DNA from 2 places in the Microbacterium sp. YJN-G genome. Region 2 is predicted to be linked to the other one. Evidence: riboswitches for the same ligand, from Rfam matches in the RefSeq annotation. Region 2 holds a riboswitch; the other holds the start of a gene.
What was found. Region 2 has a riboswitch for thiamine pyrophosphate ahead of H7694_RS17735 (ECF transporter S component). Riboswitches for the same ligand answer to the same signal wherever they lie in the genome.
Positions count from the first base shown of each region.

Region 1 (7,821 bases), 770 kb from region 2:
GCTCGCCCGCGCCTGATCCCCGCACCGACCGCACCGCCGACCACCTGCTGAAGGAGCATCATGGCCATCGACCTCGGATACTGGACGCCCGTCTACGGCGGCTTCCTGCGCAACGTCCGCGATGAGGGCCGCATGGCCGCCACCTGGGAGTACATCCGCGAGGTGTCGATGAAGGCCGACCGGCTCGGCTTCCGCACCACGCTCGTGCCCGAGCTGTACCTGAACGACCGCAAGGGCACGGATGCTCCGAGCCTGGAGGCCTGGTCGCTGTCGGCGGCGATCCTCGCCGCGACCGAGCATCTGCGGGTGATGACCGCCGTGCGCCCCGGTTTCCATCTGCCGGCGGTGCTCGCGAAGACGGTGTCGACGCTCGACAGCATCGCGCCAGGCCGCGTCGCGCTGAACGTGGTCGCCGCGTGGTGGGCCGAGGAGGCGCGGCAGTTCGGCGGCGTGTTCCCCGCTCATGACGCCCGCTACGCGCAGGCGACGGAGTTCGTCTCGGTGCTGAACGGCCTGTGGGAGCAGACGCCGTTCACCTTCAGCGGCGACCACTACGCGTTCGACGGCACGATCGTCGAGCCCAAGCCGTCGTCGCACCCGGTGATCTTCGCCGGCGGCGAGAGCGACGCCGGTCGTGAGGCGATCGCCGGCTTCGCCGACGCCTACGTCATGCACGGCGGCACCCTCGACGAGGTTCGTGCGAACGTGGCCGACATGAACGCCCGCTCCGAACGGCTGCACGGCCGGCCGATCGAGGAGTTCGGCATGCCCGCGTACGTCATCGTCCGCGACACCGAGGCCGAGGCGCAGCGCGAGCTCGAGCGCATCACCACGGTCGACCCCGACTCCCCCGGCTACGCGTCGTTCGAGCAGTTCCGGCAGAACTCGAACCTCTCGCTCGAGCTGTCGAAGCGGGAGTACTCGGTGGGCACGCGCGGCCTGCGCCCCAACCTGGTCGGCACGGCCGAGCAGGTCGCCGAGCGCATCAACGCCTACGCGGATGCGGGCATCAGCCTGCTGCTGATCCAGGCCTCTCCGCTCGACGAGGAGCTCGACCGGATCGCCGAGCAGGTGTTCCCGCTGGTGGAGCAGCGGTCCCTGGCGCTTGCCGACTGACCGTTCCTGAAGACATCCGGCGACACTGTCGCCGTCGACCCGCACCCCGGAGGTGTACTCTTTCACGCGAGATCCCACGGGCGCCCCATGGCAGGGGGCTGAGATCGGGCTGACGCCGTCCGAGCACCGTCTGAACCTGTCCGGGTAATGCCGGCGAAGGAAGAAGGAGCCCTGAATGGTGCTGTCTGCTGTCCCCTCCGAGAAGACGTCCGCCGAGAACTACGCGACGCACCGACTCGACCATCTCATCGACGCCGCGCACGGCATCCACGTTCCCGTCACCGCGATCGACCTCGACGACTCGCCGTCGGGTGCGACCAACACTCCGGTGACGGTGTACCGTACCGCGGGGCCCGGCGCAGACCCGACGGTGGGACTTCCCGCGCAGCGCGCGGCGTGGATCGCCGCCCGCGGCGACGTCGAGGCGTACGACGGTCGCGCCAGGGATCTGCTGGACGATGGCCGCGGCGCGATCCGGCGCGGCAGCGCCAGCGACGAATGGGCCGGCTCGCCCCGTACGCCGCTGCGGGCCGCGGCCGGGCGCCGTGTCACGCAGATGCACTACGCACGTCAGGGCATCGTGACGCCCGAGATGCGCTTCGTCGCGCTGCGCGAGGGGTGCGACGTCGAGCTCGTGCGCTCCGAGGTCGCGGCCGGGCGCGCGATCATCCCCGCCAACGTCAACCACCCTGAATCCGAGCCGATGATCATCGGGCGGGCGTTCCTCGTGAAGATCAACGCGAACATCGGCAACTCCGCGGTCACCTCGTCGATCCGCGAGGAGGTCGCGAAGCTGGAGTGGGCGACTCGCTGGGGCGCCGACACCGTCATGGATCTGTCCACCGGCGACGACATCCACACCACTCGCGAGTGGATCCTGCGCAACTCCCCGGTCCCGATCGGCACCGTGCCGATCTACCAGGCGCTCGAGAAGGTGAACGGAGACCACCAGGCCCTCACCTGGGAGATCTTCCGCGACACGGTGATCGAGCAGTGCGAACAGGGCGTCGACTACATGACGATCCACGCCGGCGTGCTGCTGCGGTATGTGCCGCTGACGGCGAACCGGGTCACCGGCATCGTCTCGCGCGGCGGATCGATCATGGCCGGCTGGTGCCTCGGCCACCACCGGGAGAACTTCCTCTACGAGCACTTCGACGAGCTGTGCGAGATCTTCGCGCGCTACGACGTCGCCTTCTCTCTCGGCGACGGGCTGCGGCCGGGGTCGATCGCGGATGCGAACGACGAGGCGCAGTTCGCCGAGCTGGACACGCTCGCCGAGCTCACCAAGCGTGCGTGGCAGTACGACGTGCAGGTGATGGTCGAGGGACCGGGCCACATCCCCTTCCATCTCGTGCGCGAGAACGTCGAGCGTCAGCAGGAGCTCTGCGACGGGGCCCCGTTCTACACACTCGGACCGCTCGTCACTGATGTCGCCCCCGGCTACGACCACATCACCTCGGCGATCGGTGCGACCGAGATCGCCCGCTACGGCACGGCGATGCTCTGCTACGTCACTCCGAAGGAGCACCTCGGCCTGCCGAACCGCGACGATGTGAAGACCGGCGTCATCACGTACAAGATCGCGGCGCACGCCGCTGACCTCGCAAAGGGCCACCCGGGCGCGCAGGCTCGCGACGATGCGCTGTCGAAGGCGCGGTTCGAGTTCCGCTGGCGGGATCAGTTCGCGCTCTCCCTCGATCCGCATACGGCCGAGGAGTTCCACGACGAGACCCTGCCCGCCGAGCCGGCGAAGACGGCGCACTTCTGCTCGATGTGCGGGCCGAAGTTCTGCTCGATGCGCATCTCGCAGGACATCCGCGACGAGTTCGGCGATGTGGCCGATCAGGCGCGGATCGCCGCAGAGGGCATGGCCGCGAAGTCGGATGAGTTCCGCCGGTCAGGCGCCAGCGTGTACCTGCCAACCCCGGAGGTGCCCGCTCGTGCGCACTGACACGTCGACTGCTCAGGCACCCGTCGCGCACCCTGCTCCGGGTCACGGGGCGGCGCGCGCGGCCCGGGGAGCCGTGCTCACGAACTACATCGACCAGTTCGACATCTTCCTGCCCGTGCTCGCCCTCGCGCCGGCGGCGGTGGCGATCTACGGAGCGCCGAACGCCGCCCTCGCCTCGGCCCTGGTGTTCGTCGCCACGCTGATCGGCCGACCCCTCGGCTCGGCGATCTTCGGCCCGCTCGCCGACCGCATCGGCCGCTCGCGCATCACCAGGATCAGCGTCGCCGGTGTCGCCCTCGTGACCTTCGCGATGGCGCTCGTGCCGTTGGGCGCCGGGCATGCAGGGCTCGTCGCCCTCGTCGCCCTGCGCTTTCTGGGCGGGGTGTTCATTGGCGGCGGGTACACCGCGGCGATCCCCCTGGCGATGGAGTGGGCCGAGCCGCGGCGTCGCGGCGCGCTCAGCGGCCTGATCATGGCGATGTCGCCGGCGGCCAACGCGACCCTCGCCGCATCGACGCTCGGACTGCTCGCCATCCTGGGCCCCGACGCCTACGCCGGCTGGGGCTGGCGCTTCCCCTTCCTCGCCGGAGCGCTCCTCACCGCGGCGCTGTTCCTCTATCTCCGTCTGCGCGTCGAGGATCGCGACGAGCCGAGCCCGCCCGCCGCCGGCGTGATCACGGCCGCGGTGCGTGGTTCGCGCGGCACGTTCGTCCGGCTGTTCGTGCTGATGACGGGGCTGTGGCTGTTCACGAACATTGCCGTCGCGCTGCTGACCCCTCAGCTCGGCACGATCATCGGCCTGGACGGTTCGGCGGTGGCGTTCACGATGCTCGTGGCCACGATCGTCTCGGCGGTCGCGATGGTCGCCACCGGCGCCGCCTCCACGCGCATCGGGCGCCATCGACTGCTGTTCTGGTTCGGGGTCGTGGCGGCGGTCGCGGCACCGCTGACGATCCTCGGCGTGTTCCGTTCGTCGGGCGTCGTGCTCGTGGTGCTCGTCGCGCTGCTGCAGGTGATCACCGTGTCGGCGTACGGCCCGATCGGCGCGCATCTCGCCGAGCAGTTCCCTCGTTCGATCCGGGCGACGGGCTACGGGCTCGCATACAGCACGTCGATCATCCTGCCTGCGCTGTACCCGTACTACCTGCCGCCGGTTCAGCAGCTGCTCGGCGTGCCGGGAGCATCCGCGCTGATGCTCGGGATCGGCGGCGTGCTGGTCGCCATCGGGGCGTGGCGACCGCGCGTCATCGATCGCGGTTCGGGTCGGGGGCGCCCACTACGCTGGGACGCATGACCGGTCTTCGTTGGGGAATCCTCGCCACCGGCGGCATCGCCGCCGCCTTCGCATCCGACCTGCGCACCGCGGGTCTCGACCTCGTGGCGGTGGGGTCGCGCAGCCAGGAGTCGGCCGACGCCTTCGCGGCGCGCTTCGACATCCCGCGCGCGCATGACTCGTACGAGGCGCTGGTGACCGACCCCGACGTCGACATCATCTACGTCTCCACCCCGCACCCGATGCACCGCGAGAACGCGCTGCTGGCGCTCGAGCACGGCAAGCACGTCCTCGTCGAGAAGCCCTTCACCCTCAACCGCGCCCAGGCCGAGGATGTGCAGCGTCTTGCCGCCGAGAAGGGCCTGCTGGCGATGGAGGCGATGTGGACCCGCTACCTGCCGCACATGGTGCGGCTGCGCGAGATCATCGCGGCGGGCACGCTCGGCGAGGTCCGCGCGGTGACCGCCGACCACACCCAGCTGCTCTCCGACGACCCGGCGCACCGCCTGAACGCGCTCGAACTCGGCGGAGGCGCGCTGCTGGATCTGGGCATCTACCCGATCTCGTTCATCTGGGATGTGCTCGGTGAGCCGGTGAGCATCCAGGCCTCCGCCCGCCTCATCGAGACGGGCGCGGATGCCGAGGTCGCCACCCTGATGACCCACGCGGGCGGCGCGATCTCGACGAGCCTGTCGTCGTCGCGCGCGGCCGGCCCCAACGCGGCATCCGTCATCGGCACGGAGGCACGCGTCGACATCGACCGCGTCTGGTACAGCCCCACCTCGTTCCGCGTCGTCGGCCCCGACGGGGCGGTCCTCGACGAATACCGCTCCGACGTGCAGGGACGGGGCATGCAGTACCAGGCGCTCGCAGCCGAGCGGTTCGTCCGCGAGGGTCTGATCGAGGGCGACGAGCTGCCGATCGCCGAGACGGTGGCCATCATGGGAACCCTCGACGAGATCCGCCGCCAGATCGGCGTGGTCTACCCGGACGAGGCCTGATCATGGCCGAGAACGCGGGTCGCGTCGCCGTCTACCTGGACTTCGACAACATCGTCATCTCCTGGTACGACCGCGTGCACGGGCGCAACGCGTACGGCAAGGATCGTCAGCGCATCACGGATGACCCCAACGACGCCGCCGTCACCGAGCGGCTGCGTCAGGCGATGATCGAGGTCGGCGCGATCATCGACTACGCGTCCTCGTTCGGCACCCTCGTGCTCACCCGCGCCTATGCCGACTGGTCATCGCCCGTGAACGCCGAGTACCGCTCGCAGCTGGTCGCCCGTGCGGTCGACCTCGTGCAGCTGTTCCCCGCCGCGGCGTACGCCAAGAACGGCGCCGACATCCGCCTCGCGGTCGACGCCGTCGAAGACATGTTCCGCCTGCCCGACCTCACCCACGTCGTGATCGTCGCCGGCGACAGCGACTACGTGCCCCTTGCGCAGCGCTGCAAGCGGCTGGGACGCTACGTCATCGGCGTGGGCGTCGCCGGCTCGACCGCGAAGTCGCTGGCCGCGGCGTGCGACGAGTTCGAGTCGTACGACTCGCTGCCGGGCGTCGCCCGCCCGGTCAAGGCCGAGACGACCACGACCACGACCACGAAGGACAAGTCCGCGACCAAAACCGCCGCGGCCACCCGCAAGGCGAAGGCCGCGGCGAAGGTCGACGACCAGGGCGAGGCGACCGCGCTGCTCGAACGCGCCCTGCGGCTCGGGCACGACAAGGCCGAGGCCGACGAGTGGCTGCACAGCTCGGCCGTGAAGACGCAGATGCGGCGGATGGATCCCTCGTTCAGCGAGAAGGCGCTCGGTTACCGGTCGTTCTCGGAGTTCCTGAAGTCCCGTGACGACATCGCCGAACTCGAGGAGACCGGTCACGAGCGGCTGATCCGGTTGCGCGAGACCTCGTCCTGAACCTCGACCACACGGCGGGGCGGTGACCGGAGTGCGGCGCATGCCCCGCCGATAGGATCGGGGCATGCGCCACATCCCCCAGTCCCCGTACCTGCGGGCGCTGGGAACGGATCGCACGAGACTCCACCCGGGGCTGTCCGCCTACTTCTCCGCCCTCCCGGCGGGCCACGTCGGCATCGGTGAGGGCGTCTTCGAGCGGGTCGGTACGCCGCGCCGCTGGCTCTGGCCGGTGCTGCGGATGCTGCAGCGGCGCGGAGCCCTGGTGGCGGGCTGGCATGAGCAGCTGCCGTTCACGGTGCGCAACCGCACCATCGCCGGCAAGGCGGTCAGCGCGCGGACGTTCCACCTGCCGGAGGGCGACTGGACGATGCGGGATGCCGTCAGTGCCCGTCCTCGCGGACGCGTGGTCGATCAGATCGGCGAGCCCGCGACGGTCGCCGTCGCCTTCACCGTGTCGGTGGACGGCGACGCCCTGGCCCTGCGGAGCACCGCGGTCGGCATCCGCCTCGGCAGTGTGCGCATTCCGCTTCCCTCTCTGATCGCCCCGGTGGTGCGGCTGCGCGAGAGCGCCGAGAAGCAGGCCGGACGTCAGCGTGTCTCACTGACCATGGACATGCCCCTGCTCGGGCGGATCTACGAGTACGAGGGCACATTCGAGTACCGCATCGAGGACGAGACGGCATGAACCGGGTGGTGATCGGCGGCTCGACCGGGTTCATCGGGCGGCACCTGCAACGGCACTACGCCGCCGAGGGCCGTGAAGTCGTGACCGTCTCGCGTTCCGGAGCCGACCTGACGTGGCATGACCAGGCGGGCATCGACGCCGCCGTCGACGGCGCGGCGCTCGTGGTCGGGCTGGCCGGCAAGAGCGTCAGCTGCCGGTACACGCCGGCGAACCGGGCGGCGATCCTGTCGTCACGCATCGACACGACGGCCGCGCTGAGCGGTGCGATCCGCCGGGCATCCGCTCCCCCGCCCCTGTGGATCAACTCGTCGACGGCGACGATCTACCGGCACGCCGAGGACCGCCCGATGACCGAGGCGGACGGTGAGATCGGCACCGGCTTCTCCGTCGAGGTGGCGAAGGCCTGGGAGCGGGCGCTGTTCGCCGACGATCTTCCCTCCACGCGCAGGGTGGCGCTGCGCACCGCGATCGTGCTCGGCGACGGCGGTGTGCTCGGCCCGCTGCGTCACCTCGCGCGCCTCGGACTCGGCGGCACGCAGCTCGACGGGTGGTGGCCGGTCACAGCCGCCCGGCGCGCGGCCGGCACCGCTCACGTGCCCGGTCCCCGGGGTGGGCGGCAGCGGTTCAGCTGGATCCACGTCGACGACCTCGTCGGGATCATCGACTTCCTCGAGCGGCATCCCGAACTGGACGGTCCGGTGAACGCCTCCACCCCGCATCCCGTCGACAACGCGACCTTCATGGCCGCCGTGCGGCGCGCGCTCGGCGTGCGCTTCGGCCCGCCGACGCCGCGATGGATGCTGGAGATCGGCGCGATGGCGATCCGCACCGAGACCGAGCTGATCCTCAAGAGCCGGTGGGTGCTGCCCGGCCGGCTC
Region 1 is NZ_CP060402.1:2,297,627-2,305,447, forward strand. Features, by position in the region: gene H7694_RS11055 (O-acetylhomoserine aminocarboxypropyltransferase/cysteine synthase family protein) at 1-16, shown strand, start outside; gene H7694_RS11060 (LLM class flavin-dependent oxidoreductase) at 61-1,116, shown strand; TPP riboswitch at 1,183-1,297, shown strand; gene thiC (phosphomethylpyrimidine synthase ThiC) at 1,292-3,070, shown strand; gene H7694_RS11070 (MFS transporter) at 3,060-4,364, shown strand; gene H7694_RS11075 (Gfo/Idh/MocA family protein) at 4,361-5,344, shown strand; gene H7694_RS11080 (NYN domain-containing protein) at 5,347-6,258, shown strand; gene H7694_RS11085 (DUF4166 domain-containing protein) at 6,323-6,943, shown strand; gene H7694_RS11090 (epimerase) at 6,940-7,821, shown strand, end outside.
Region 1: it holds a riboswitch for thiamine pyrophosphate, as region 2 does, so the genes downstream of both, thiC (phosphomethylpyrimidine synthase ThiC) here and H7694_RS17735 (ECF transporter S component) in region 2, are expected to answer to the same signal.

Region 2 (7,821 bases):
GGCCGACGTCGAGGCGCTCTGGGCGAGCATCGGCCTGGTGCCGCAGCGTCCGTTCCTGTTCACCGGCACCGTGGCGTCGAACCTGCGCTACGGCCGGGAGGACGCGACGGACGAAGAGCTGTGGAAGGCGCTCGAGATCGCCCAGGGCCGCGACTTCGTCGAGGAGATGCCCGACGGGCTGAACTCGCGGATCGCGCAGGGCGGCACGAACGTGTCGGGCGGTCAGCGTCAGCGTCTCGCGATCGCGCGGGCTCTGGTGCACCAGCCGCGGATCCTGGTCTTCGACGACTCGTTCTCGGCGCTCGACCTCACCACAGACGCCCGGCTGCGCCAGGCGCTGTGGCGCGAGCTTCCCGACGTCACGAAGATCGTCGTCGCGCAGCGCGTCTCGACCATCACGGATGCCGACCGCATCGTCGTCCTCGAGGGCGGCACCATGGTCGGCGTCGGCACGCATGACGAGCTGCTCGCCGGCAGTGCCACCTACCGAGAGATCGTCGAGTCGCAGCTGGGGGTGGACGCATGACCGCGCCGGAGAACTCGAACGAGTGGGAGACGCAGCAGACCGTGGACCGCAAGGCCGCTCGCCGTGAGCGCATGGCCGCAGCCCGCGCCAGGGCCGCCGGACCCCAGGTCGAGGACATGACCGAGGCAGAGAGGGAGGAGCACGAGCTCGCCGAGAAGGCGCGACTCGAGGGCGGCGGCATGTTCGACGGCCCTGCTCCCGGCAAGGCCGATCACTTCGGTCCGAGCTTCAAGCGCATGATCGGGCTGCTCAAGCCCTCGGCCGTGTGGTTCGTGCTGGTGTCGTTCCTCGGTGCGATCGGCGTGGTGCTGGCCGTGGCCGCACCGAAGGTGCTCGGCGAGGCGACCAACGTCGTCTACGAGGGCTTCGTCTCGCACGTGCTCGGCACCGGCTTCGGGGACTTCCCCGGATTCCCCGAGGGGATGAGCAAGGCCGAGGTCGTCGAGGCGCTGCGCGCCGCAGGCCAGGACGACTTCGCCAACATGGTCGGAGCCATGGAGAGCTTCCAGGTCGGCGCCGGGGTCGACTTCGACAGGCTGCGCTGGATCATCATCGCCGTACTGGCGATCTACGTCGTCTCGGCGGTGCTCAGCTGGATCCAGGGCTACGTGATCAACGTCATCATGGTGCGCACCATGTGGCGCCTGCGCGAGGACGTCGAGGCGAAGATCAACCGGCTGCCGCTGGCGTACTTCGACAAGGTGCAGCGCGGTGAGCTGATCTCGCGGGTCACCAACGACATCGACAACATCACCCAGACCATGCAGCAGTCGCTCTCGGGCGCGCTGACCTCGGTGCTGACGGTGGTGGGCGTGCTCGCCATGATGTTCTCGATCTCGTGGCAGCTCGCCCTGGTGGCGCTGGTGTCGCTGCCGCTCATGGCTGTCATCTTCGGCGTCATCGGTCCGCGCTCGCAGAAGGCGTTCGGCATCCAGTGGCGCAAGGTCGGCCGGCTGAACGCCCGCGTCGAGGAAGCGTTCTCGGGTCACGCGCTCGTGAAGGTCTTCGGGCGTGAGCAGGACGCGCTCGACCGGTTCCAGATCGAGAACGAGGAGCTGTACCAGGCGAGCTTCAAGGCGCAGTTCCTGTCGGGCATCATCATGCCCGCCATGATGTTCATCGGAAACCTCACCTACGTCGGCATCGCCGTGCTCGGTGGTCTCATGGTCGCCGGCGGCAACCTGCGCCTCGGTGACGTGCAGGCGTTCATCCAGTACTCGCAGCAGTTCAGCCAGCCGCTCAGCGAGCTGGGCGGCATGGCCGCCGTGGTGCAGTCCGGCACCGCGTCGGCCGAGCGGGTGTTCGACTTCCTGGATGCCGAGGAGCAGGACGCGGATGCCGAAGAGGCGCCCGCCCTTCGACAGGCTCAGGGACCCACAGGTGGAGTGATCGAGTTCGAGCACGTCGCCTTCTCGTACAGCGAGGACCGTCCGCTCATCAAGGATCTGTCGTTCCGGGTGGAGCCGGGCCAGACCGTCGCGATCGTGGGACCGACCGGTGCGGGCAAGACCACGCTGGTGAACCTGATCATGCGGTTCTACGAGCTGAACTCCGGCCGCATCCTGATCGACGGTCAGGACATCGCCGAGGTGAGCCGCGAGGATCTGCGTTCGCGCACCGGCATGGTGCTGCAGGACCCGTGGCTGTTCGCGGGCACGATCCGCGACAACATCCGCTACGGGCAGGAGAGCGCGAGCGACGACGAGATCATCGCCGCAGCGAAGGCGACCTATGTCGACCGCTTCGTGCACTCGCTGCCCGAGGGGTACGACACGGTGCTCGACGAGGACGCGTCGAACGTCTCGGCCGGTGAGCGGCAGCTGATCACGATCGCCCGCGCGTTCGTGTCGCAGCCGTCGATCCTCATCCTCGACGAGGCGACGAGTGCGGTCGACACCCGCACCGAGCTGCTGCTGCAGCACGCCATGGCGGCGCTGCGCGAGGGGCGCACCTCGTTCGTGATCGCGCACCGGCTCTCGACGATCCGCGACGCCGACCTGATCCTGGTCATGGAGCACGGCGACATCGTGGAGCAGGGTGACCACGACGAGCTGATCGCCAAGCAGGGCGCCTACTGGCGGCTGTACCAGTCGCAGTTCGAGCAGGCCGCGACCGACATCGACGCCGAGGAGTCACTCACCGGCACGACCCCGGTCATCGTCACCGGCGAGGCCGAGGATGCCGCATCCGACGCCGCTGCGCTGCAGGACGTGATGGAGGCGCCGGACGTGGTGCAGCTGGCCGAGGCCGTGCGGGAGGCCGAGTCCACGGCATCCGACCCCGAGCGCCCCTGACCCGCCGACCCGAGACGCCCGCCCCCTCCCGAGACGCCCGCCCCCTCCCGGGGCGGGCGTCTCGCGTTCCCGCCCCGCTGCCCCGCCCCGCCCCCCGCCGCGGCCCCACCTCCGTGAGAAACCACATCGCGCATGAGAAACCCTGCGTGGACGCGTTTCTCACGCCGAAAGTGGTTTCTCGCGGGGGGCGGGAGGGCGGGGGTCAGCCGTTGTCGAGGCCGAAGAGCTCGAGGGGGTGCGTCAGGCGCCACCAGGGGCTCGGGGCGGAGATCTCCTCGGCGAGCGAGACCGACGTCTGCGCGGTGTCGACGGGGCCCTTCGCGGTGAGTGTGCCCACCTCGGCGCCGGCGGCGGTGCGGTCACCGAGATCGAGCTCGGTCACAGCGGTCGCCGAAGCGCCGTTCCACAGCACGACCTTGGTGTCGGCATCCGTCACGACCTCGACGCGGTCTCCCCACACCGTGGCGACCTGGCCGACCACGGTGCCCTTCGGCACCGACACCGGCTGCTCGGCAAGCGACGCCTCGACGCCCGCGAGCAGCTGCCTGGTCACGGCGAGCCTGTCGTCGTTGCTGTCCTGCCCGAGCACCGCGGCGTATACGCGCACGGTGGTGTCGCCGACCGGGACGTCCTTCGCGGTGAGCAGGTTCCAGTGCGAGAGTGTGCCGGTCTTCACGCCGACCACGCCCGCGTCGTCGAGCATCTTGTTCGTGTTGGTGACCGTCCCCACGCCGGGGATCTCCGCCGAGCGGGTGGCGACGATCTCGGCGAACACCGGATTCTTCATCGCCACCTCGGCGAGGCGGATGGCCCCGGCGGGAGTGGCCACGTTGTCGCGGTCGAAACCGGACGGGTTCACGAGCGAGACGCCCTCGATGCCGTGGTCGCTCAGCCAGGTCGCGGCGGCCTCGGCGAAGGCACGATCCGAGCCCCAGATCTCCTCCGCGAGCCGGTCGATGTAGTTGTTCGCCGAGCCGAGCAGCACGCCCTGAAGCATCTGGTACTCCGTCAGGCTGCCGCCCACCGGCACGTCCAGCGCCGACTGGTCGGACCACCGGTAGCGCCAGTACTCGCGCGAATCCTCCCGCGTGAACTCGAAGCTCGGCCCCTGCTCGCCCACCTTCAGCGGCATGGCGTCGAGCACCATCAGCGTCGAGGCGACCTTCGTGATGCTCGCGATCTCGTCGCGTTCCGGGGTCGATGACAGCGGGGCGATGCCCTGCACGGACACGGCCGCGCTGCCGTTCTCCGGCCACGTCGCCGTAGCGGCCGGGGCCGGCTCGATCGCGATCTGCTCGGCGGTGACCACCGGAGCGACCTCACTCAGCGGCCACAGCAGCGTGGATGCCACGTACGCGACGCCCACGGCGGTGAGGATCCCCGCCGGGACGAGTGCCCGCGGTCGTCGCCATCCCCGGCTCAGGTGCGCACCGGCGAACAGGTCGGGTGCCGGCTGCGGCTCGGGGGCGGCATCCGAGCCGATGGTCCGCGGGTCCAACCACGTCAGCGCGGTCGTCGGATGCTTGTCATCGGCCCACGCGCGCACCGGCCCCGCGTCGGGCATCGCGTTCGTCGCGGGGACCGGCTCAGCCGCCGGCACCACCGCGGGCACCACCGCGGGCACGCCGCCCGGCACCGTCGCGGGCTCGCGCAGGAACTCGGGCTCCGGCTCGTCCGGCTCAACCGGCTCGGGAGTCCGATCGATGACATTCACAGCGTCAGTATCCCCGCTGGATGCCGTCACGGCGGGAACCGGCTCTGCGACACGAATCGTTGCCGCGTCCGCGCCGCTCTCCGGTGTCTCCTCGGCCGCAGGCGGCGTCGCGTTGCGTGCACGCGTGCGCTCACGCAGCGAACGGCGCGTGAGCGGGCGCGTGGAGTCGCGCGTGGAGTCGGGGGAGACAGTCACCCGATCAACGGTACCCAATCACCCTGTGCATGCGCCGTCACAACGCCGCCCCGGCATCCATCCGGACGGCTAAGATCGAGGGCATAACCACGGGAGTCCGGCGTGCCGGGCTGAGAGGAAGCGAACCGCGCTTCGACCGTCGAACCTGATCCGGGTCATGCCGGCGCAGGGAGGAGTTCCTATGAGCACGTCTGCATCCACGTCCACCACCACCCCGGCGGCCGCAGGCCGCAACCTGCGCTGGCGGGTCGTCGACATCGTCGTCGCCAGCGTCATCGCGGTCGCCTGCGCCGTGCTGTTCCTGCTGTGGAACGTCGGCTACGAGGCGCCGAGCGCACTGCTCTCGCCGCTGCTGCCCGGCCTGCAGGGACTGCTGGCCGGTCCCTGGCTGATCGCCGGCGTGCTGGGCGGGCTGATCATCCGCAAGCCGGGGGCCGCGATCTACACCGAGCTGGTCGCCGCGATCATCTCGGCGCTGGTGGGCAACGTCTGGGGCCCGCTGACCATCGTCTCCGGCCTCGTGCAGGGCCTGGGCGCCGAGCTGATCTTCCTGATCTTCCTGTACGGCGTATGGCGCCTGCCGGTGGCTGTGCTCGCCGGTGCCGCCGCGGGCCTGGCCTGCGGCATCAACGACCGCATCCTCTGGTACGCGGGCGCCGACACCCTGTTCACCTCGGTGTACATCGCCTCCACCACCATCTCGGGCGCAGTGATCGCCGGACTCGGCGCCTGGCTGCTCGTCAAGGGGCTCGCCGCCACCGGCGCGCTGAGCCGGTTCGCCGCCGGTCGGACGGCGAACGCACGGGTGTGAGCACCGTCGCGGCCGCGCTCGAGGCGCGCGGCTGGGGCTGGCGCTACGCGACCCGGCTGCGCTGGGCACTGCGTGAGGTCTCGCTGCGCATCGAGCCCGGAGAGCGGGTGCTGCTGCTGGGAGCATCCGGCTCGGGCAAGTCCACCCTGCTGCAGGGTTTCGGCGGCGTGCTCGGCGGCGCCGACGAGGGTGAGGAAGCCGGGGCGCTGCTCGTCGACGGCCTTCCGGCCTCGTCGGTGCGGGGCCGGGTCGGCATGGTGCTGCAGGACCCCGACACCCAGACGATGCTGGCGCGCGTCGGCGACGACGTCGCCTTCGGCTGCGAGAATCTCGGCGTCCCGCGCGAGGAGATCTGGCAGCGGGTAGGACAGGCACTGGATGCCGTGGGCCTCGACGTCGCGCTCGACCGGCCGACCTCGGCGCTGTCGGGCGGGCAGAAGCAGCGGCTCGCGCTCGCGGGCGTGCTGGCCATGCGGCCAGGGGCGATTCTGCTCGACGAGCCCACCGCGAACCTCGATCCCGACGGCGTCGCCGAGGTGCGCGACGCCGTCGGGCGGGCACTGGATGCCACCGGCGCGACCCTGGTCGTGATCGAGCACCGCATCGACGTATGGCTGCCGCTCGTCCAGCGCGTCATCGTGCTGGGCGCCGAGGGCGACAGCACGGTCGTGCTCGCCGACGGCACTCCCGAACAGGTGCTGCATGCGCGCGGTGCCGAGCTCGCGGCATCCGGGGTGTGGGTGCCCGAGCATCCGCCCGCCGTCCCGCCGCCACCGGCCCGGGCGCCGGGAGAGACGCTGGTCCGCACCGACGGCCTGATCGTCTCGCGCACCCCGGGCACCCGCGTCGCCGGACCGTTCGACCTGCAGGTGCGCGCGGGGGAGGTGCTCGGCATCGTCGGGCCGAACGGCGCCGGCAAGTCGACCCTCAGCCTCACCCTCGCGGGGCTCATCCCCGCCGAGGGCGGCCTGGTCATCGCATCCGACGCTCTCGCGTCCAGCGCCGCCGTCGCGCGTCGGCGCCGCCGCGACGCGAGCGCCGCGCACGACCCGCACGCCTGGTCGTCGCGCGCACTGCTGACCCGCATCGGCACCGTGCTGCAGAGCCCCGAGCACCAGCTGCTCGCCCGCACCGTGCGCGACGAGCTCGAGATCGGGCCGCGCGCGCTGGGGCTCGGCGAGGGCGAGATCGCCGAGCGAGTCGACGAGCTGCTGCACCGGCTGCGGCTCGACCGTCTCGCGCAGGCGAACCCCTACACGCTCTCGGGCGGCGAGAAGCGTCGGCTGACGGTCGCCGCGGCGCTCGCCACCAGACCCCGGATGCTGGTGCTCGACGAGCCCACCTTCGGGCAGGACGCCCGCACCTGGGCCGAGCTCGTGGCCCTCATCGCCCGCCTGCGCGACACCGGCACCGCCGTCGTCGCCGTCACGCACGATGCCGAGGTGCTGCGCGCCCTGCACGCGCGCACCCTCGCCTTCGGCATCCCGCACGCCCGCACCCCGGAGGTGGCACCGTGACCGCCCTGGCCGCCGACGCACGCATCGTGCGCAGTGGGCCGATCGCGACCCGCAGCCCGCTGGCCCGGCTCGCCGCGGCGCTGCTGATCAGCCTGCCGCTGATCCTCTCGATCGACGTGCTCTCGGCATCCGTCGCGCTGCTGCTCGAGATCCCGATCCTGCTGCTGTGCGGACTGACCGCGCGCGAGTTCTGGCTGCGCACCGCGCCGCTGTGGATCGCGGCGCCGCTCAGCGCCGTGACGATCGCCCTGTACGGCGCGCAGAGCGGCACCGTGCACTTCGAGTGGCTGCTCATGCGCGTCAGCGACGGCTCGCTGTCGCTGGCCGCCGCGACGGCCGTGCGCGTGCTGGCCATCGGCCTGCCCGCCGTCGCCCTCTTCGCCACCGTCGACCCCACCGACCTCGCCGACGATCTCGCCCAGCGGGCGCACCTGCCCGCGCGGTTCGTGATCGGCGCACTGACCGGGATGCGGCTGCTCGGGCTGCTCGCCGACGACTGGCGCGCCCTCGCCCTGGCGCGGCGCGCCCGCGGCGTCGCCGATCAGGGGCGCATCCGCCGGGGGCTCGGGATGGCGTTCGCGCTGTTCGTGCTGGCGATCCGGCGCGCCTCGTCACTGGCGACCGCCATGGAGGCCCGCGGCTTCGGGGGCACGGGCAGGCGCACCTGGGCGCGCCCCTCGCGCTGGGACCGCGGCGACACCGCGCTGCTGGTGCTCGCGGCGCTCATCCCGGTGGTCGCGCTCGCCGAGGCCGTCGCCCTCGGC
Region 2 is NZ_CP060402.1:3,069,028-3,076,848, reverse strand. Features, by position in the region: gene H7694_RS14770 (ABC transporter ATP-binding protein) at 1-526, shown strand, start outside; gene H7694_RS14765 (ABC transporter ATP-binding protein) at 598-2,820, shown strand; gene H7694_RS14760 (D-alanyl-D-alanine carboxypeptidase family protein) at 3,023-4,729, opposite strand; TPP riboswitch at 4,809-4,920, shown strand; gene H7694_RS17735 (ECF transporter S component) at 4,911-5,540, shown strand; gene H7694_RS14755 (ABC transporter ATP-binding protein) at 5,537-7,057, shown strand; gene H7694_RS14750 (energy-coupling factor transporter transmembrane component T family protein) at 7,054-7,821, shown strand, end outside.